One region of the Nonomuraea sp. NPDC005983 genome, then DNA from elsewhere that is predicted to be linked to it. Evidence: riboswitches for the same ligand, from Rfam matches in the RefSeq annotation. Region 1 holds a riboswitch; the other holds the start of a gene.

Region 1 (9,178 bases):
AGCTTCCTGCGACTTCTCGGCGTTCCCGTCTTCCTCTGGCTGGTTCTCGGCCCGCGGGAGGACGGCTGGGCCATCGGGATCCTCGCGGTGGCCGGGTTCACCGACTGGCTCGACGGCAAGATCGCTCGTGCGTTCAACCAGACCAGCCGGCTCGGCCGGATCATCGATCCGGCCGCCGACAAGCTCTACGTGTTCGCCACGATCCTGGCGCTGCTGCTGCGGGACGTCATCCCGTGGTGGCTGGTGGCCATCATCCTCGGCCGTGAACTCTTCGTCGCCTGTTTCATCCCTGTACTCCGTAAAAACGGTTACAAGGCACTCCAGGTGCATTTCCTGGGCAAGGCTGCCATGTTCAATCTCATGTACGCCTTCCCTCTCCTCTTCCTCGCCTCCCACTCGGGGTGGTATGCCGATATAGCGCGAATTGTCGGGTGGGCGTTCGCGCTTTGGGGAACGGGCCTGTACTGGTGGGCGGGGGTGCTGTACGGAGTACAGGTGGTTCGGCTCGTAGCCGCTGCGAAGAAGGAGTGATCGGGTGAAGGCGGTCGTCATGGCGGGCGGGGAGGGCACGCGGTTGCGTCCGATGACGGCCAACCAGCCCAAACCCCTGCTACCCGTGGTCAACCGCCCGATCATGGAGCACGTCCTCCGCCTGCTGAAGCGGCACGGCGTCACCGAGACGGTCGTGACGCTGCAGTTCCTGGCCGCCCTCGTGCGCAACTACTTCGGCGACGGCGACGAGCTGGGCATGAGCCTGCAGTACGCCACCGAGGACGTCCCGCTCGGCACGGCCGGCAGTGTCAAGAACGCCGAGGACCGCCTCCGCGACGACCGATTCTTGGTGATCTCCGGCGACGCCCTCACTGATATCGATTTATCAGACATGATCCGTTTTCATCGCGAAAATTCGGCTCTTGTCACCATTGGTCTGAAACGCGTCCCGAATCCGCTCGAGTTCGGGATCATCATCGTCGACGAGCTCGGACGCGTGCAGCGTTTCCTGGAAAAGCCCACGTGGGGCCAGGTCTTCTCCGACACCGTCAACACCGGGATCTACGTCATGGAGCCCGAGGTCCTCGACGCGGTGGCCACCGGAGAGCCCGTCGACTGGGCGGCCGACGTCTTCCCCAGGCTGCTCGAACGCGGCGCGCCCATCTACGGCTACGTCGCCGACGGCTACTGGGAGGACGTCGGCACCCACGACAGCTACCTCAAGGCCCAGGCCGACGCCCTGTCCGGGCGCGTCAAGCTGGACATCAGCGGCTTCGAGCTCTCGCCGGGCGTCTGGGTCGCGGAGTCGGCGACCATCGACCCCGACGCGGTGCTCAAGGGCCCGCTGCTCATCGGCGACTACGCCAAGGTCGAGGCGAACGCCGAACTGCGCGAGTACACGGTGCTCGGCAACAACGCGGTCGTCCGCGAGGGCGCGTTCCTGCACCGGGCCGTCGTGCACGACAACGTCTACCTCGGCCCCAGCGCCCACCTGCGCGGCTGCGTGATCGGCAAGAGCACCGACGTGATGGGCGGCGCCCGCATAGAGGAGAACGCGGTCATCGGCGACGAGTGCGTCATCGAGGCCGAGGCGTACGTCTCCAGCGGCGTCAAGGTGTACCCGTTCAAGACCATCGAGGCGGGCGCGGTCGTCAACACCAGCGTCATCTGGGAGTCGCGCGGCCAGCGCAACCTGTTCGGGCCCAGGGGCGTCAGCGGCCTGGTCAACGTGGAGATCACCCCCGAGCTGTGCGTGCGGCTCGCCAGCGCCTACGCCACCACCCTGAAGAAGGGCCAGCACGTCGTCACCTCGCGCGACTCCTCGCTCGCGGCCAGGGCGCTCAAGCGGGCTGTAGTGGCGGCGCTGACCGCCAGCGCCGTCAACGTCCTCGACCTGGAGGCCTCGCCGCTGCCGGTGGCCCGCTTCCACACGGCCCGCGAGTCGTCGGCGGGCGGCATCGCGCTGCGCACCACCGCCGGCGACCCGCAGAGCGTGGACATCGTGATCATGGACGACCGCGGCGCCGACCTGCCCGCCGCCGCCCAGCGCAAGCTTGAGCGGGTCTTCTCCCGCCAGGAGTTCCGCCGCGCCTTCCCCGGCGAGATCGCCGGGCTCGCCTATCCCGCCAGGATCGTCGAGGACTACACCCACGAGCTGCTCCGCCGGGTGGACATGACCGGCGTCAAGGGCATGAAGGTGGTCGTCGACTGCGCGGGCGGCACGTCCTCGCTGGTGATGCCCACGCTGCTCGGACGGGTCGGCATCGACGTGCTGACCGTCAACGCCCGCCTCGACGACGCCTCGCCCACCGAGACGCTGGCCGAGCGCCGCCGCGACCTGCAACGCCTCTCGGAGCTGGTCGGCTCCTCCCGGGCGGCCTTCGGCGTCCGGTTCGACCCGGTCGGCGAGCGGATCGCGCTGGTGGACGAGATGGGCCAGCTCATCGGTGAGGAGCGCGCCCTGCTGGTGGTGCTCGACCTGGTCGCCGCCGAGCGCAGGGGCGGCAGGGTGGCGCTGCCCGTGACCACCACCAGGGTCGCCGAGCAGGTCTGCCGCTTCCACGGCGTCGAGGCGCGCTGGACCCCGACCGCGCTGGACGCCCTCACCTCCGCCGCCGCCGACCATGACATGATCTTCGCGGCCGACGGCAGGGGCGGCTTCGTCGTGCCGGAGTTCAGCCCGGCGATCGACGGCCTGGCCGCGTTCATGCGCCTGCTCGGCCTGGTGGCCCGCACCCGCCTGTCGCTCAGCCAGATCGACGCCAGGATCCCCGAGGCCAAGCTGCTCAAGCGCTCCATGCCGACGCAGTGGGCGGCCAAGGGCGCGGTGATGCGCTCGGTCATCGAGGCGGCCGAGGCGGTGGGCGAGGGCTACCGCATCGACACCACCGACGGGGTCCGCGTCGAGGGGCCGGACGGCAGCTGGGTGCTCATCCTGCCCGCCGCCACCGAGCCCGTCACCGACCTGTGGGCCGAGGGGCCGGACGTCGACACGGCCGCCGCCCTTCTGGAGCGCTGGGCGCGCGTCGTGGAGCAGTGCACCACCTGAGGGCCGGACGGGAGCCCCGCGCCACCCGAGCGACAGCGGACGGTGACCGTGCGTCACGCGAGGGTTGGTGGACCCCTGCGCGCCCTCGTGGATCACCCGGATTCGATCGGAAATGAGATAGTTTGTGAACTCCTGGGTCAAGATCGTATTGTTAAGAGGCGCGGCGGCATGGACCTTTCGGCGCGGGCGGCGGTAACTTTGTCACCGTCCAAACCTGTCGTCCAGCGCCCCGCCTTGACCTTTGCCGCTGATCAGCGTAAGTTGCGGCATTCGCAAACTTGAAGAGCGAGGCGCGCCCCGAGCACCGTTGCCGCGTCTTCGCGGTAGGAGGCCGAGCCGATCGATGCCGAGCGTCTACTGCACGCAGTGCGGGCACGCCAACCCCGAGGATGCCCGTTTCTGTTCCCGCTGTGGGTCACCGTTGACCAGACAGGAGGTCTCAGGGGATACCACGTCGACGATCTCTATCGCGGGAATCGAGGCATACGAGGCTGAGGCGGGCGACATGCTCATGGCCGAGCGGGCGCTGGTGGAGCAGCTCCCGCCCGGTACGGCGTTGCTCAGCGTGACCCGGGGCCCCAACCAGGGCAGCCGCTTCCGCCTCGACAAGGAGCTCACCACCACGGGCCGGCACCCCGAGAGCGACATCTTCCTCGACGACATCACGGTCTCGCGCCGTCACGTCGAGTTCTACCGCCACCGCGGGGGGCAGTTCTCGGTGCGCGACGTGGGCAGCCTCAACGGCACCTACGTCAACAGGGAGCGCATCGAGGAGGTGCCCCTGCACTCCGGAGACGAGGTGCAGATCGGCAAGTTCCGCCTCGTCTTCCTGATGCGGACCGCCGCAGGCTCATGAGCTCGCAGGCGGCACGCTCGCACATGAGCATCGGGGAGGTGCTCGCGCTCCTGCAGGGCGAGTTCCCCGATGTCACGATCTCCAAGATTCGTTTCTTGGAGGGCGAGGGCCTCATCGAGCCCGAGCGCAGCCCGTCCGGCTACCGCAAGTTCACCCACCTGCACGTAGAGCAGTTGCGCTTCATCCTCACCGAGCAGCGCGACCACTACCTGCCGCTGCGGGTGATCAAGGACAGGATGGCCGAGAGCTTCGGCCGTCCGCGCGCCGTGCAGGACAAGCAGGAGGTGCGGCTGAGCCGCACCGAGCTGCTGGAGGCCGCCGGGCTCGATGACGAGACGCTCACCGAGCTGGAGGACTACGGCCTGCTCGCCGCCAAGGCCAGGCGCTACGACGAGGACGCGCTCAAGATCGCCCGCAGCGTGGGCGCGCTGGCCCGGTTCGGCCTGCACGCCCGCCACCTGCGCGCGGTCAGGGCGGCGGCCGAGCGCGAGGCGGGGCTGATCGAGCAGACGGTCGCGCCCATCCTCAAGCGCCGCGCCCCCGGCGCCATCGGCGAGGCCGACGAGGTGGCCAGAGAGCTGTCGAACCTGCTGCTCGACCTCCATGCCGCCCTTCTGCGTACCGGCGTACGCGACGTTCTGGGACGATGACCGGACCGGCGGGGCGTACTGGGCCCAACGGGTGTTACGTTGAAATGCAGAAGCGGACCAGCAAATAGCTGCGCCGGGTCACCGGCCAGTCGAATACGGAGCAGCCCGTGTTGCAGATGGAGGTCGTGGGCGTTCGGGTAGAAATGCCCACAAATCAGCCGATCGTCTTGCTCAAGGAGGCACACGGGGAGCGGTTCCTGCCCATCTGGATCGGCATGACCGAAGCGACGGCCATCGCCCTGGCCCAGGCGGAGGAGCCTCCGCCGCGGCCTCTGACGCACGACCTGTTCAGGGACGTGCTGAGCGCCCTGGGTGTCGGCCTGCGTGCCGTGAACATCGTCGCCCTGCGCGACGGCATCTTCTTCGCCGACCTGGTCTTCTCCAACGGGGTGGAGGTCAGCGCCCGCCCGTCCGACTCGATCGCGCTTGCGCTTCGCACCGGAGCGCGTATCTTCGCCAGCGAGGAAGTCGTCCAGGAGGCGGGGGTCATCATCCCCGACGACCAAGAGGATGAGGTGGAGAAGTTCAGGGAGTTCCTTGACACGATCACTCCCGAAGACTTCGGCAGGGCGGGGTAGGTATTTCAGTGCATTTACGCTTCACGACGCGCCGAGCCGGATCGTTGACTGAGCATGGTCACGGTCCTACGGTGCAAGTGAAACCCGTGGTCGCCCTTTTACGAACCCCCAGATCAGACCGCGGGATGAGAGAAAGCCGGAGGTCCGCGTGGCGGTCAGCAGCGGCGAGGGAAAGACGGCCGGCCAGGAAGATCCGGTGCGGCGCGAGAGCGCGCGGCAGCGTGCCGGAGAGCAGGGACTGCTCTTCGACGAGCGGCCCGCGACGTTGCCAGGTGACATCGGATACCGCGGCCCCACGGCCTGCTCGGCGGCCGGCATCACCTACAGGCAGCTTGACTATTGGGCGCGCACCGGCTTGGTGGAGCCCACGATAAGAGCCGCGCAGGGCTCGGGTTCCCAGCGGCTCTACAGCTTCCGCGACATCCTGGTGCTCAAGGTGGTCAAGCGGCTGCTCGACACCGGAGTGTCGCTCCAGCAGATCCGTACCGCCGTCCAGCACCTGCGCGATCGCGGGGTCGCCGACCTCGCGCAGATCACGCTGATGAGCGACGGCGTCAGCGTCTACGAGTGCACCTCGGCCGACGAGGTGATCGACCTGCTCCAGGGCGGCCAGGGCGTGTTCGGCATCGCGCTCGGCCGGGTCTGGCGCGAGGTCGAGGGGTCCCTCGCGGAGCTGCCGGGGGAAAGAGCGGCGGTCGCGGACGACGTCCCGGCCGACCATCCCACTGACGAGCTGGCCCAGCGGCGACGCGCGCGTCGCATTGGGTAGTAACCTTTAGGGACAAAAGCTGATGACCCCGTGCGGGAGAGTCCCCGGGCTGCTGCCCCGGGGCGCCGAAGGAGCAACCCTCCCCGGAATCTCTCAGGCGCCAGTACCGCTCGGGTGAGGCAACTCTGGAAAGCAGGCGCGCCGGCCAGGCGCGTCTCACCGACGGTGCAAGCCCCTTGGGGTGAAGCTCTCAGGTCGCCATGACAGAGGGGGAGATCCGGCACTCGTCCGCGCCCTGGCGCCGGTCTCCAAGCCCTCGGGAGGCACCTCCATGACCGACCTGTCTGCACCGCCGTTCTCGTCCCGGCATATCGGCCCGTCGGAATCCGAGCAGCAGCGCATGCTCGAAACCGTGGGCTTCGAGTCCGTGGCGGACCTGGTGGCGGTGGCCGTGCCCGAGGCCATCAGGGCCAAGGACCGCCTCCAGCTGCCCGCCGCGATCGGCGAGACCGAGGCGATCGCCGAGCTGCGCGCCCTGGCCGACCGCAACCAGGTGCTCACCTCCATGATCGGCCTCGGCTACTACGACACGATCACCCCCGCGGTCATCCGGCGCAACCTGCTGGAGAATCCGGGCTGGTACACCGCCTACACGCCGTACCAGCCGGAGATCTCGCAGGGCCGCCTGGAGGCGCTGCTCAACTTCCAGACCGTGGTCTCCGACCTCACCGGCCTGCCCGTCGCGGGCGCGTCCCTGCTGGACGAGGCCACCGCGGCCGCCGAGGCGATGACGCTGGCCAGGCGGGCGGGCAAGGCCAAGAGCGCCGTGTTCGTCGTCGACTCCGACGCGCTGCCGCAGACCAAGGCCGTGCTGGCCACCCGCGCCGAGCCGCTCGGCATCACCCTCGTCGAGAGCGACCTGACCGGCGAGCTGCCCGAGTGCTTCGGCGTCCTCGTGCAGTACCCCGGCGCGTCGGGCCGCCTGCGCGACTTCCGCGCGGTCGCCGCCGCCGCGCACGCCTCCGGCGCGCTCGTGGTGGCCGCCGCCGACCTGCTCGCCCTGACCCTGGTCGCCGCGCCGGGCGAGCTGGGCGCCGACATCGCGATCGGCTCCTCGCAGCGGTTCGGCGTCCCGTTCGGCTTCGGCGGCCCGCACGCCGCCTACATGTCGGTGCGCGAGGGCCTGCAGCGGCAGATGCCGGGCCGCCTGGTGGGCGTCTCCGTCGACGCCGACGGTTCGCCCGCCTACCGGCTCGCGCTGCAGACCCGCGAGCAGCACATCCGCCGCGAGAAGGCCACCAGCAACATCTGCACCGCCCAGGTGCTGCTCGCCGTCATCGCCGGCATGTACGCCGCCTACCACGGGCCCGAGGGGCTGCGCCGCATCGCCTCCCGCGTCAACGCGCACGCCGTCACGCTGGCCGAGGTGCTGCGGGCCGGACGCGTCGAGGTCGTGCACGACGCGTTCTTCGACACCGTGCTCGCCCGCGTGCCGGGCCGGGCCGCCGCGGTCGTGGCCGAGGCCGCCTCGCGCGGCGTCAACCTGTGGCAGGCCGACGCCGACCACGTCTCCGTCTCCTGCGACGAGAAGACCACCCTCGGCCACCTGGAGCAGGTCGCCGCCGCCTTCGGCGTCGCCGTCTCGCTGCACGAGCTCGCGGAGCCAGGCGCGATCCCGGCGTCACTGGCACGTGAGTCCGGCTACCTGACCCACCCGGTCTTCCACGACCACCACTCCGAGACCTCGATGCTGCGCTACCTGCGCAAGCTCCAGGACAAGGACATCGCGCTCGACCGGTCGATGATCCCGCTCGGCTCGTGCACGATGAAGCTGAACGCGACCACCGAGATGGAGCCCATCACCTGGCCCGAGTTCGCGGCCGTCCACCCGTACGCGCCCGAGGAGCAGGCCGCCGGGTACCGCGAGCTGATCGCGACGCTGGAGGGCTGGCTGGCCGAGGTCACCGGCTACGACGCGGTCTCCATCCAGCCGAACGCGGGCTCCCAGGGCGAGTTCGCCGGGCTGCTGGCCATCCGCGCCTACCACCGCGGCAACGGCGACACCCACCGCGACGTCTGCCTCATCCCGTCCTCGGCGCACGGCACGAACGCGGCCAGCGCCGTCATGGCGGGCATGCGGGTCGTGGTCGTGGCCTGCGACTCCGACGGCAACGTGGACCTCGGCGATCTCGACGCCAAGATCGACAAGCACCGCGACGCGCTGGCCGCGATCATGGTGACGTACCCGTCCACGCACGGCGTCTACGAGGAGACGATCACCGAGGTCTGCGCCAAGGTGCACGCCGCCGGCGGCCAGGTGTACGTCGACGGGGCCAACCTCAACGCGCTGGTCGGCCTGGCCAAGCCGGGCCAGTTCGGCGCCGACGTGTCGCACCTGAACCTGCACAAGACGTTCTGCATCCCGCACGGCGGCGGCGGCCCCGGCGTCGGCCCGGTCGCGGTGCGCGGCCACCTGACGCCCTACCTGCCGGGCCACCCGCTGCGCGACGGCTCGCCGGTCGGGCCCGTGTCGGCGGCCCCGTACGGCTCGGCGGGCATCCTGCCGATCTCGTGGGCCTACATCCGGATGATGGGCGGCGACGGGCTCAGCGCGGCCACCGAGCAGGCGATCCTGTCGGCCAACTACCTGGCCCGCAGGCTCGCTCCCCACTACCCGGTCCTCTACACCGGGCGCGGCGGCCTGGTGGCCCACGAGTGCATCATCGACCTGCGCCAGATCACCAAGGAGACCGGCGTCACCGTCGACGACGTGGCCAAGCGGCTCATCGACTACGGCTTCCACGCGCCGACCATGTCGTTCCCCGTGGCGGGCACGCTCATGATCGAGCCCACCGAGAGCGAGGACCTCGCCGAACTCGACCGGTTCGCCGAGGCGATGATCGCGATCAGGGGCGAGATCTCGAAGGTCGCCTCCGGCGCCTACGACCGGTCCGACAACCCGCTGAGCAACGCCCCGCACACCGCCGACTCGGTCACCGCCGACGAGTGGTCGCACCCGTACACCCGTACCGAGGCGGCCTACCCGCTGCCGTCGCTGCGTGACGGCAAGTACTGGGTGCCGGTGCGGCGCATCGACCAGGCGTTCGGCGACCGCAACCTGGTCTGCTCCTGCCCGCCGCTGGAGGCCTACGAGGACTGACGGCTCCGCCCCGCGACGCCTTCCGGCGCCGCGGCCCGCTGTGCGCTGCGGCTCTGTGTGCTACGGCCTTTCGGCGTCACGGCCCTTCTCGCGTCACGGCTCTCTCCGCGCTGCGGGGAGGGCCGTTTCGCGTGATTTGTCGGTACGGTGGACGCGGCGGATCACCGCGGGAGGGCTCCATGCGC
Region 2 (9,178 bases), on a different contig from region 1:
GGTCGTCGTAGTCGGTGTCTCCGTCGTCGGCGCGGCGGAGTTTGATGTCCTCCACCCAGGACGTGGCGAACCGACGGATCTCGACGATCCGCTCGGGGGCCTGCCCGTGTGCTTCGAAGGCCTCGTCGGCGATCTGGTCCGCGAACTCCAGACGGGCGGCGAGTTCGTGCGGCGAGAAGTCCTCCGTGTGCGGCCTGGCGAGGTGTTCGAGGTCGCGGCGGGAGTACAGCCCGGCGACCGATGCGATGTCGATCAGGTCGCGGGCGAGGCAGCGCTCGTGCAGGGCCCGCATGCCGAGCCCGACCGCGTCCTCCAGGCCGACCACCCACAGGTCGCCGCACCGGGCCGGTGGCTGCTGGAGTGCCTCGCGCAGCACGTCGACGTCGCAGCCCTGGCCGGTCTCCGGATCGGTGACGTGGAGGCGGGCTGTCAGGGAGGCGAGGGCGGTGACCGTCGCGTCGAGGCCGGTGCCGCGGAATGTCCGCGCGGCTGCTTCCGCCACCTCGGCCAGCGGCGTCTCGGCGGCGGTGGCGTAGGCGAGGTCCGCACCGGGACAGGCGGGGAAGCCGTGGGCCCGCAGCGCATGCCCTCCAGCCAGCGCCAGGCCGTGAGGCAGTGCGACCGGCAGCAGTCGCCGCGCGACGCCCTGGAGGCCATCGAACGGGCCAGACCCGTCGTGCGGACCGGGGCCGTCGAGCGAACCAGGACCGTCGTGCGGGCTGGGGCCCTGTGGTTCCTGCCCCGCGCCGGGGCCGGCGTGCGGGTCGGGGGGCCGGACGTCCTGCCAGGGGGGTGGCGGCATGGGGTCAAGTATGGCGGCGGGTGGAGGGAAGGTCGTGGCGGCCGGAGACGAACTCCTGGAAGGCGATCTTGGCCTTGATCACCGGACGCCGCCAGCGCTCCTCCCGGCGGAGGGCCTTGGCCAGCTTGCGCGGGGAGCGTCCGATGAAGAACCAGTGAGCCCACGGCGACCCGGGACGGGCCAGCCGAAGCGCGCCCACCAGCAGCAGGACCGGGACGAACAGCCCTACCAGCCCCGTCCAGATCTTGCCCTTGAGCAGGGTGACGACGGCCAGCAGCAGGTTGCCGACGATCAGCGCGGCCGGGTTGACCAGGGGGCCGTAGTCCCAGGTGAGGGGGCGCAGCCCGATCAGCAGCAGGGCGGTGACCGCGACCGCGATGAACACCGCGTCGACGGAGGTCCGCCCCTCCTCCTCCCAGTACACGTCGTGCAGGTGCAGGATCAGCGCGAACTCGTCGAGCACCAGCGCGGAGCCGACGCCGAAGACGGACGCGGCGGCGGCGTACCCGATCTGGGACCCGGCCGACAGCACGAACCCGGCGACGCCGCCGATCAGCATGAGCACGACGCCGAACACCACGTGGTGGATGTGCATCTCACCCACGCTGACGTTGCGGAACCAGCCCACCTTGGCCCTGATCAGCCGGACGTTGATACGGGTGGCGACGAAGGCGACGATGAGCGCGACGAAGTAACAGAACAGCGGCAGCCGTCCCGTGTCGACAATGCTCTGCTGCAACCAGTTACTCATGACCTAGAAACTGATGGTACGAGCCGTTCCGGTCGTGTGATGCCGCGTGGTTGCCTTATGACCGTCAAGGACCGGTAGAGCCCTACAAGAGGCGCGTGCGGTTCAGGACAGGAAGGCACGGAGGAGCGCGGCCGTGCCCTCCAGGTGTTCGGCGACGGCGCGGCGGGCCGCGTCAGGGTCGCCGGCGAGGATGGCGGCCACGATCGCCTGGTGCTGGACGGCGGCGTGCTCGAGGTTCACGTGAAGCATCGGGATGGCGTTGAGCAGGTCGCTGACCCGCAGGCGGGCGTCGGCGCAGGCGGTGGCGAGCAGGGGCGAGCCGGTCAGCTCCGCGATCGACAGGTGGAAGGCGGTGTCGAGGCGGCGGTAGTCCTCGACACCGGCCTCGTTGAGCTCCGACAGCCTGCGGCGGAGCAGCGCCTGCTGCTCGTCGGTGAGTTCGGACGTCGCCAGCACCTCGGCGGCCCCGCACTCCACGGCCATGCGGAAGGTGAGCGCGTCGGACAGGTCGGCCAGCCCCATGTCGGCGACGGCCTTGCGCAGGTCGCCCTGCCCAGGCGGGGGCGGGACGTAGGTGACGAACGCCCCGCCGTAGCGTCCGCGCCGGACGTCCAGGTAGCCCGCCTCCTGGAGGGCGCGGATCGCCTCGCGCAGGGTGACCCGGCTGATGCCGAGTTGCACGGCCAGCTCGCGCTCGGGCGGCAGTTTCTCGCCGGGCCCCACCACGCCGAGTTTGATCGCCTGGAGCAGCCGTTCCACGGTCTCCTCGAAGGCGTTTCCCGCCCTGACGGGCCTGAGCATCGTCAACGGATTCATCGTCATGGCAGCCTGCTGCTTCGCCGCGCTCTCACCCCGGGCTCCTCCACTTCGCCGCGCCGCCCCGTCCGCCAACCCGTCCGCCAACCCGTCCGAATCGTCCAAGGTGTCCTCAGGTCTTGACAAGCGATCCCACCATGCACCTCAATGGTCTGAGACTAGCCCAATCAACGGGAAAGCGCGTCGGGGAGCAAATGTGAGTGAGCGATCCACCGCCGGCTTCCTCACTGTCGAGGAGCTGCGGGTCGAGGCCGCGGCCGGGCGGATCGACACCGTCCTGCTCGCGATCGCCGACATGCAGGGCAGATTGCAGGGCAAGCGGCTGTCCGCGCGGTACTTCCTGGACGAGGTGCTACACCACGGCTCCGAGGGCTGTAACTACCTGCTCGCTGTGGACGTGGACATGACGACGGTCGAGGGCTACGCGATGTCGTCATGGGAACGAGGTTACGGCGATTTCGTGATGAAGCCCGATCTGTCGACGCTGAGACGCGTCCCCTGGCAGGAGGGCACCGCCATGCTCATGGCGGACCTGGCCTGGGAGAGCGGCGAGGACGTCGCCCCCTCGCCGCGCCAGATCCTGCGCAGGCAGCTCGCCCGGCTCGCCGAGCGCGGCCTGGCCGCGTACGTCGGCACCGAGCTGGAGTTCATCGTCTACGAGAACAGCTACGAGGACGCGTGGAAGCGGGCATACCACGACATGTCCCCCGCCAACCTCTACAACGTCGACTACTCCCTCCTCGGCACCGCCCGCGTCGAGCCGCTCCTGCGCCGGATCCGGCGCGAGATGGCGGGTGCGGGCCTGTACGTCGAGTCGGCCAAGGGCGAGTGCAACCTCGGCCAGCACGAGATCGCCTTCCGCTACGACGAGGCGCTGCGCACCTGCGACAACCACTCGATCTACAAGAACGGCGCCAAGGAGATCGCGGCCCAGGAGGGCAAGTCGATCACCTTCATGGCCAAGCCGAACCAGCGCGAGGGCAACTCCTGCCACATCCACATCAGCCTCCGTGGCCTCGACGGCGAACCGGTCATGGCGGGCGACGGCGAGCACGGCCTGTCGCCGATGGGCGCGAGCTTCGTCGCCGGGCAGCTCGCCTGCCTGCGCGAGCTGACGCTGCTCTACGCACCGAACATCAACTCCTACAAGCGGTACGTCCCCGGCAGCTTCGCCCCGACCGCGATCAAGTGGGGCGTCGACAACCGCACGTGCGCGCTCCGCCTCGTCGGCCACGGGCACTCGCTGCGGGTGGAGAACCGGGTGCCGGGCGGAGACGTCAACCCCTACCTCGCCGTGTCGGCGCTGATCGCGGCCGGCCTGTACGGCATCGACAACGAGCTGCCCCTGGAGGACGCGTTCACGGGCAACGCCTACGCCTCGGGGGCCGAGACCGTCCCGCACACGCTGCGGGACGCGCTGGCCCTGTTCGAGGGGGCGAAACTGGCCCGCGACACCTTCGGCGAGGACGTGGTGGAGCACTACGCGAACAACGCCCGGATCGAGCTGGCCGCCTTCGATGCGGCGGTCACGGACTGGGAGCTGTTCCGCGGATTCGAGCGCATGTGAAGGACCTGCATTGAAGATCATCAATCCCGCGACCGAAGAGGTCATCGCCGACGTCGAACTGGCCGACACGGCGGAGGTCGACCGGGCCGTGGAGCGTGCCAGGCGGGCGTACCCGGCTTGGCGTGACGTCTCTCCCGGCGATCGGGCGCGGCTGCTCAGAAGGTTCGCCGACGTCGTGGACGCCCACGGCGAGGAGCTGGCGCGGCTGGAGCTCGCCAACGCCGGCCACCCGATCGGCAACGCGACGTGGGAGGCGGGCAGCGTCCGCGACGTCCTGCACTTCTACGCCGGGGCGCCGGAGCGCAACCACGGCAAGCAGATCCCGGTGCCCGGCGGCGTGGACATCACGTTCCAGGAGCCGCTCGGCGTCGTCGGCGTGATCGTGCCGTGGAACTTCCCGATGCTCATCATGAGCTGGGGCGTCGCCCCGGCTCTCGCGGCGGGCAACACGGTGATCGTCAAGCCCGCCGAGTGGACCCCGCTCACCGCGCTGAGGCTGGCCGAGCTGGCCCTGGAGGCGGGCCTCCCCGAGGGGGTGCTCCAGGTCCTGCCTGGCGCAGGGGAGGTCGCGGGTGCCCGCCTGGTCGAACATCCGGACGTCGCCAAGATCGTGTTCACCGGCTCGACCGAGGTGGGCAAAGAGATCGCAGCAAAGGCCGCGAGGCACGTCAAGCGCATCACCCTCGAACTAGGCGGCAAATCCGCAAACATCGTCTTCGCCGATTCTGACGTGGAAAAGGCGGCGAGAACCGCGCCCTACGCCGTCTTCGACAACTCCGGCCAGGACTGCTGCGCCCGGTCGAGGATCCTCGTCCAGGCCGAGATCCACGACGAGTTCCTCGACCTGCTCGCGCAGGCCGTGCGGAAGGTCAGGGTCGGCGACCCGCTCGACCCGGCCACCGAGATGGGCCCCCTGGTCAGCGCCGAGCACCTGGAGCGGGTCCGCGGCTTCGTCGACGGCACGCCGTACCTGCAGGGCGACTGCCCGACCGGCAAGGGCTACTGGTTCCCGCCCACGGTCCTGACCACGCGGGTCACCGACCGGACGTTCACCGAGGAGATCTTCGGACCCGTGGTGTCGGTGGTGCCCTTCGCGGACGAGGCCGAAGCCGTCCGGATCGCCAACGACACCCGGTACGGCCTGAGCGGCTCCATCTGGACCCGCGACGTCGGCAGGGCGCTGCGGGTGGCCAGGGCCGTCGAGGCGGGCGCGCTGTCGGTGAACTCGCACTCCTCGGTGCGCTACTGGACGCCGTTCGGCGGCTTCAAGGAGTCCGGCCTCGGCCGGGAACTCGGCCCGGACGCCCTGGCCGCGTTCACCGAGACCAAGAACGTCTTCATTTCAACGGAGTGAAACACATGCAGCGTTTGCAGGACCGCGTCGCCGTCATCACCGGCGCGGGCAGCGGCATCGGCCTGGCCACGGCCCGCAGGTTCGCCGAGGAGGGCGCCAGGGTCGTCTGCGTGGACGTCGACGAGGAGGCGGGCAAGAAGGCCGCGGCCGAGGTCGGCGGCCTCTTCGTCCGGGCCGACGTGACCAGCGAGGACGACGTCGCCCGGATGTACCAGACGGCGTTCGACACCTACGGCAGCGTGGACATCGCGTTCAACAACGCGGGCATCTCGCCGCCCGACGACGACTCGATCCTGGAGACGGGCATCGACGCCTGGCGGCGCGTCCAGGAGGTGAACCTGACGAGCGTGTACCTGTGCTGCAAGCACGCGATCCCGTACATGCGGCGGCAGGGTAAGGGGTCCATCATCAACACCGCCTCGTTCGTCGCGGTGATGGGCTCGGCGACCTCACAGATCTCCTACACGGCGTCCAAGGGCGGGGTGCTGGCGATGTCGCGCGAGCTGGGCGTGCAGTTCGCCCGCGAGGGCATCAGGGTGAACGCGCTCTGCCCGGGGCCGGTGAACACGCCGCTGCTCCAGGAGCTGTTCGCCAAGGACCCGGAGCGGGCGCAGCGCCGCCTGGTGCACGTCCCGGTCGGGCGGTTCGCCGAGGCGTCCGAGATCGCCGCCGCCGTCGCGTTCCTGGCCAGCGACGACGCCTCGTTCATCACGGGCTCGGATTTCCTGGTCGACGGCGGGATCTCCGGCGCCTACGTCACCCCGCTGTAAGGAGAAGCTGTCATGCGCCGTCCCGTCATCGGCATCACGTCCTATGTCGAACCCGCCCGGTTCACCGTGTGGGAGCTGCCCGTGGCCTTGCTGCCGTACATGTACGTGGAGCAGGTGGTGCGGGCCGGTGGCCAGCCCGTGATCCTGCCCCCGGCAGGCGACCCGGCCTCGGTGGTACAGCGGCTCGACGGGGTGATCTTGGCGGGCGGCGGTGACATCGACCCCGCCCTCTACGGTGAGAGCCCGCACGAGCGCACCGGCTTCGTCAGAGACTTCAGGGACGAGGCGGAGTTCGCGGTCCTGTCCGCCACGCTCGACGCGGGCCTGCCCTACCTGGGCATCTGCCGTGGCCTCCAGATGCTGAACGTGGCGCTCGGCGGGACCCTGCACCAGCACCTGCCTGACGTGGTCGGGCACTCCGGCCACTCCCCCGCGCCCGGCACGTTCGGCCCGCTGCCTGTCACACCCGTGCCGGGCAGCCGGGTGGCCAAGGCGCTGGGCCCGGAGCCCCTGGAGGTCATGCACTACCACCACCAGGCCGTCGACAGGCTCGGCCCCGGCCTCACCGTGACCGCCACGGCCGACGACGGGACCGTCGAGGCGGTCGAGCTGGACCCGTACCCGTTCGCGGTGGCCGTCCAGTGGCATCCTGAGGCGTCTGAGGACGAAGCGCTGTTCGAGGCGCTGGTGGCGGCCTGCTGACCCCTGGCCGGGCTACGAACCCGGACGTACGCGACAAGAGCCCCGCGACGGCACTAGGCTGGCGGGCAACACCGACGAACCCGTGCGGGAGAGCGTCCTGACAGCCGGTCAGGGCCCCTGAAGGAGCAAGCCCTCCCCGCGAACCTCTCAAGGCAAAGGACCGCGCGGACGAGGTGACCTCTGGAAAGCAGGCCGGTTGGCCTCGCCGAAGGTGAAAGTCCGGCAAAACTCGGGCGAATCTCTCAGGCATCGATGACAGAGGGGGAGGATGCTGGCATCCGACTCTGCCCTGAGGTGCGACACATGTCCCGACCCACACCGCTGCGAGACGTCCACGAGAGCCTCGGCGCGACCCTGACCGACTTCGCGGGCTGGCTCATGCCCCTGCGCTACGGCAGCGAGTCCGCGGAGCACAACGCCGTCCGGCAGGCGGCGGGGCTGTTCGACCTCTCGCACATGGGCGAGATCTTCGTGACCGGCCCGCAGGCGGCCGAGGCGCTCGACTACGCGCTGGTGGGGCACCTGTCGGCGCTGGCCCCCGGCCGCGCCCGGTACACGATGATCGTGGACGAGCGGGGCGGGGTGCTGGACGATCTGATCGTCTACCGGCTGGGCGACGAGGAGTTCATGGTGGTGGCCAACGCCTCCAACTATGAAAAAGTCGCGAATGAGCTGATAAATCGCGGTAAGTCGTACGACGCGGTGGTTGACGACCGGTCCGAGCAGTACGCGCTGATCGCCGTGCAGGGGCCGCGCGCGCAGCAGATTCTCGCCACGCTCACCGACGCCGACCTCGACGGCCTCAAGTACTACGCGGGCCTGCCCGCGCTGGTCGACGGCCGGCAGGCGCTGATCGCCCGCACCGGCTACACCGGCGAGGACGGTTTCGAGCTGTTCGTGGCCAACCAGGACGCGGTGCCGCTCTGGCACGCCCTGACCGAGGCGGGCACGCCGCACGGCCTGCTGCCCGCGGGCCTGTCCAGCCGCGACACCCTCAGGCTCGAAGCAGGCATGCCGCTGTACGGCAACGAACTCTCCGCGGAGCTGACCCCATTCGACGCGGGGCTAGGCAGAGTGGTGAAATTCGACAAGCCGGGCGACTTCGTCGGCAGGTCGGCGCTCGAGGCGGTCAAGGACGACGCGCCGCGGCGCAGGCTCGTCGGGCTGGTCGCGCGGGGCCGCCGGGTGCCCCGACACGGGTACCCGGTCACCAAGGACGGAGCCGTCGTCGGCGAGGTCACCAGCGGTGCGCCATCCCAGACCCTGGGCAAGCCCATCGCGATCGCCTACGTCGACGCCGGGGTCAATGAAGGTCTGGCCGTGGACATCCGGGGCAGCCATGAACCCGTGGACCTGATCGAGCTGCCCTTTTACAGGAGGAACAAGTGAGCAACATCCCTGACGAGCTGAGCTACACCAAGGAGCACGAGTGGGTGTCCGGTCTTGAGGACGCCATCACGGTGACCATCGGCATCACGGCCTTCGCCGCCGAGGCCCTCGGGGACGTGGTCTTCGTGCAGCTTCCGGAGGCCGGCTCGGTCGTCGAGGCGGGCGACTCGATCGGCGAGGTCGAGTCCACCAAGTCCGTGAGCGAGATCTACACCCCTGTCGGCGGTGAGATCGTCGAGGTGAACCAGGCCATCATCGACGACCCGTCGCTCGCCAACAGCGACCCGTACGGCGAGGGCTGGATGTTCCGTGTGCGCGTCCAGGGCGACCCGGAGGACCTGCTCACCGCCGAGGAGTACACGGCGCTCACCTCAGGCGAGTCCTGACCCACCCGCCGGGGTCCTGACCTGGGCCCCGGCCTTTCTGAAGGGCGCACATCAATGGCGATCAGCGTCTTCGACCTCTTCAAGATCGGCATCGGCCCGTCGAGCTCGCACACCGGCGGCCCGATGGCCGCCGCGCACCGCTTCGCCCGCGGCCTGCGCGACGACGGCCTTCTGGAGCGGACGGCGCGCGTCGAGACGATCCTGTACGGCTCGCTCGGGCTGACCGGCAAGGGGCACGGCAGCGACAAGGCCGTCCTGCTCGGCCTGTCGGGCGACAAGCCCGAACTGGTGGACGTCGACGGCATCGACGCCCGCCTCGCCGAGATGCGCGCCTCCGGCACCGTCAAGCTGTTCGGCACCCGCGAGATCCCGTTCGTGATCGGCGAGGACCTCGTCTTCGAACGCAAGATCACGCTCCCCGAGCATCCGAACGGCATGCGGTTCACCGCGTTCTCCGACTCGGGCGAGAAGCTGCGGGAGAAGGTCTACTTCTCCGTGGGCGGCGGCTTCGTCGTCGACGAGAACGCCACGGGCGCCGACCGGATCAAACCCGACGACACCGTCCTGCCCTACCCCTTCACGACCGGGGAGGAGCTGCTCAAGCACTGCTCCAACACGGGGCTGTCCATCTCGGCGCTGAT

The links. Region 1 has a riboswitch for glycine ahead of gcvP (aminomethyl-transferring glycine dehydrogenase). Riboswitches for the same ligand answer to the same signal wherever they lie in the genome.
Region 2: another riboswitch for glycine. It lies ahead of gcvT (glycine cleavage system aminomethyltransferase GcvT); the one in region 1 lies ahead of gcvP (aminomethyl-transferring glycine dehydrogenase).

The regions. Positions count from the first base shown of each region.
Region 1 covers NZ_JBEXUP010000053.1:10,559-19,736, reverse strand. Annotated here, with positions in the region: gene ABZ297_RS23125 (CDP-alcohol phosphatidyltransferase family protein) at 1-531, shown strand, start outside; gene ABZ297_RS23120 (mannose-1-phosphate guanyltransferase) at 536-3,040, shown strand; gene ABZ297_RS23115 (FHA domain-containing protein) at 3,384-3,896, shown strand; gene ABZ297_RS23110 (MerR family transcriptional regulator) at 3,920-4,546, shown strand; gene ABZ297_RS23105 (bifunctional nuclease family protein) at 4,654-5,124, shown strand; gene ABZ297_RS23100 (MerR family transcriptional regulator) at 5,273-5,893, shown strand; glycine riboswitch at 5,917-6,012, shown strand; gene gcvP (aminomethyl-transferring glycine dehydrogenase) at 6,165-8,993, shown strand; gene ABZ297_RS23090 (hypothetical protein) at 9,173-9,178, shown strand, end outside.
Region 2 covers NZ_JBEXUP010000134.1:279-9,456, forward strand. Annotated here, with positions in the region: gene ABZ297_RS37540 (hypothetical protein) at 1-802, opposite strand, end outside; gene ABZ297_RS37545 (hypothetical protein) at 807-1,553, opposite strand; gene ABZ297_RS37550 (FCD domain-containing protein) at 1,656-2,375, opposite strand; gene ABZ297_RS37555 (glutamine synthetase family protein) at 2,566-3,936, shown strand; gene ABZ297_RS37560 (aldehyde dehydrogenase family protein) at 3,887-5,290, shown strand; gene ABZ297_RS37565 (3-oxoacyl-ACP reductase) at 5,296-6,060, shown strand; gene ABZ297_RS37570 (gamma-glutamyl-gamma-aminobutyrate hydrolase family protein) at 6,073-6,762, shown strand; glycine riboswitch at 6,838-6,935, shown strand; gene gcvT (glycine cleavage system aminomethyltransferase GcvT) at 7,066-8,151, shown strand; gene gcvH (glycine cleavage system protein GcvH) at 8,148-8,537, shown strand; gene ABZ297_RS37585 (L-serine ammonia-lyase) at 8,592-9,178, shown strand, end outside.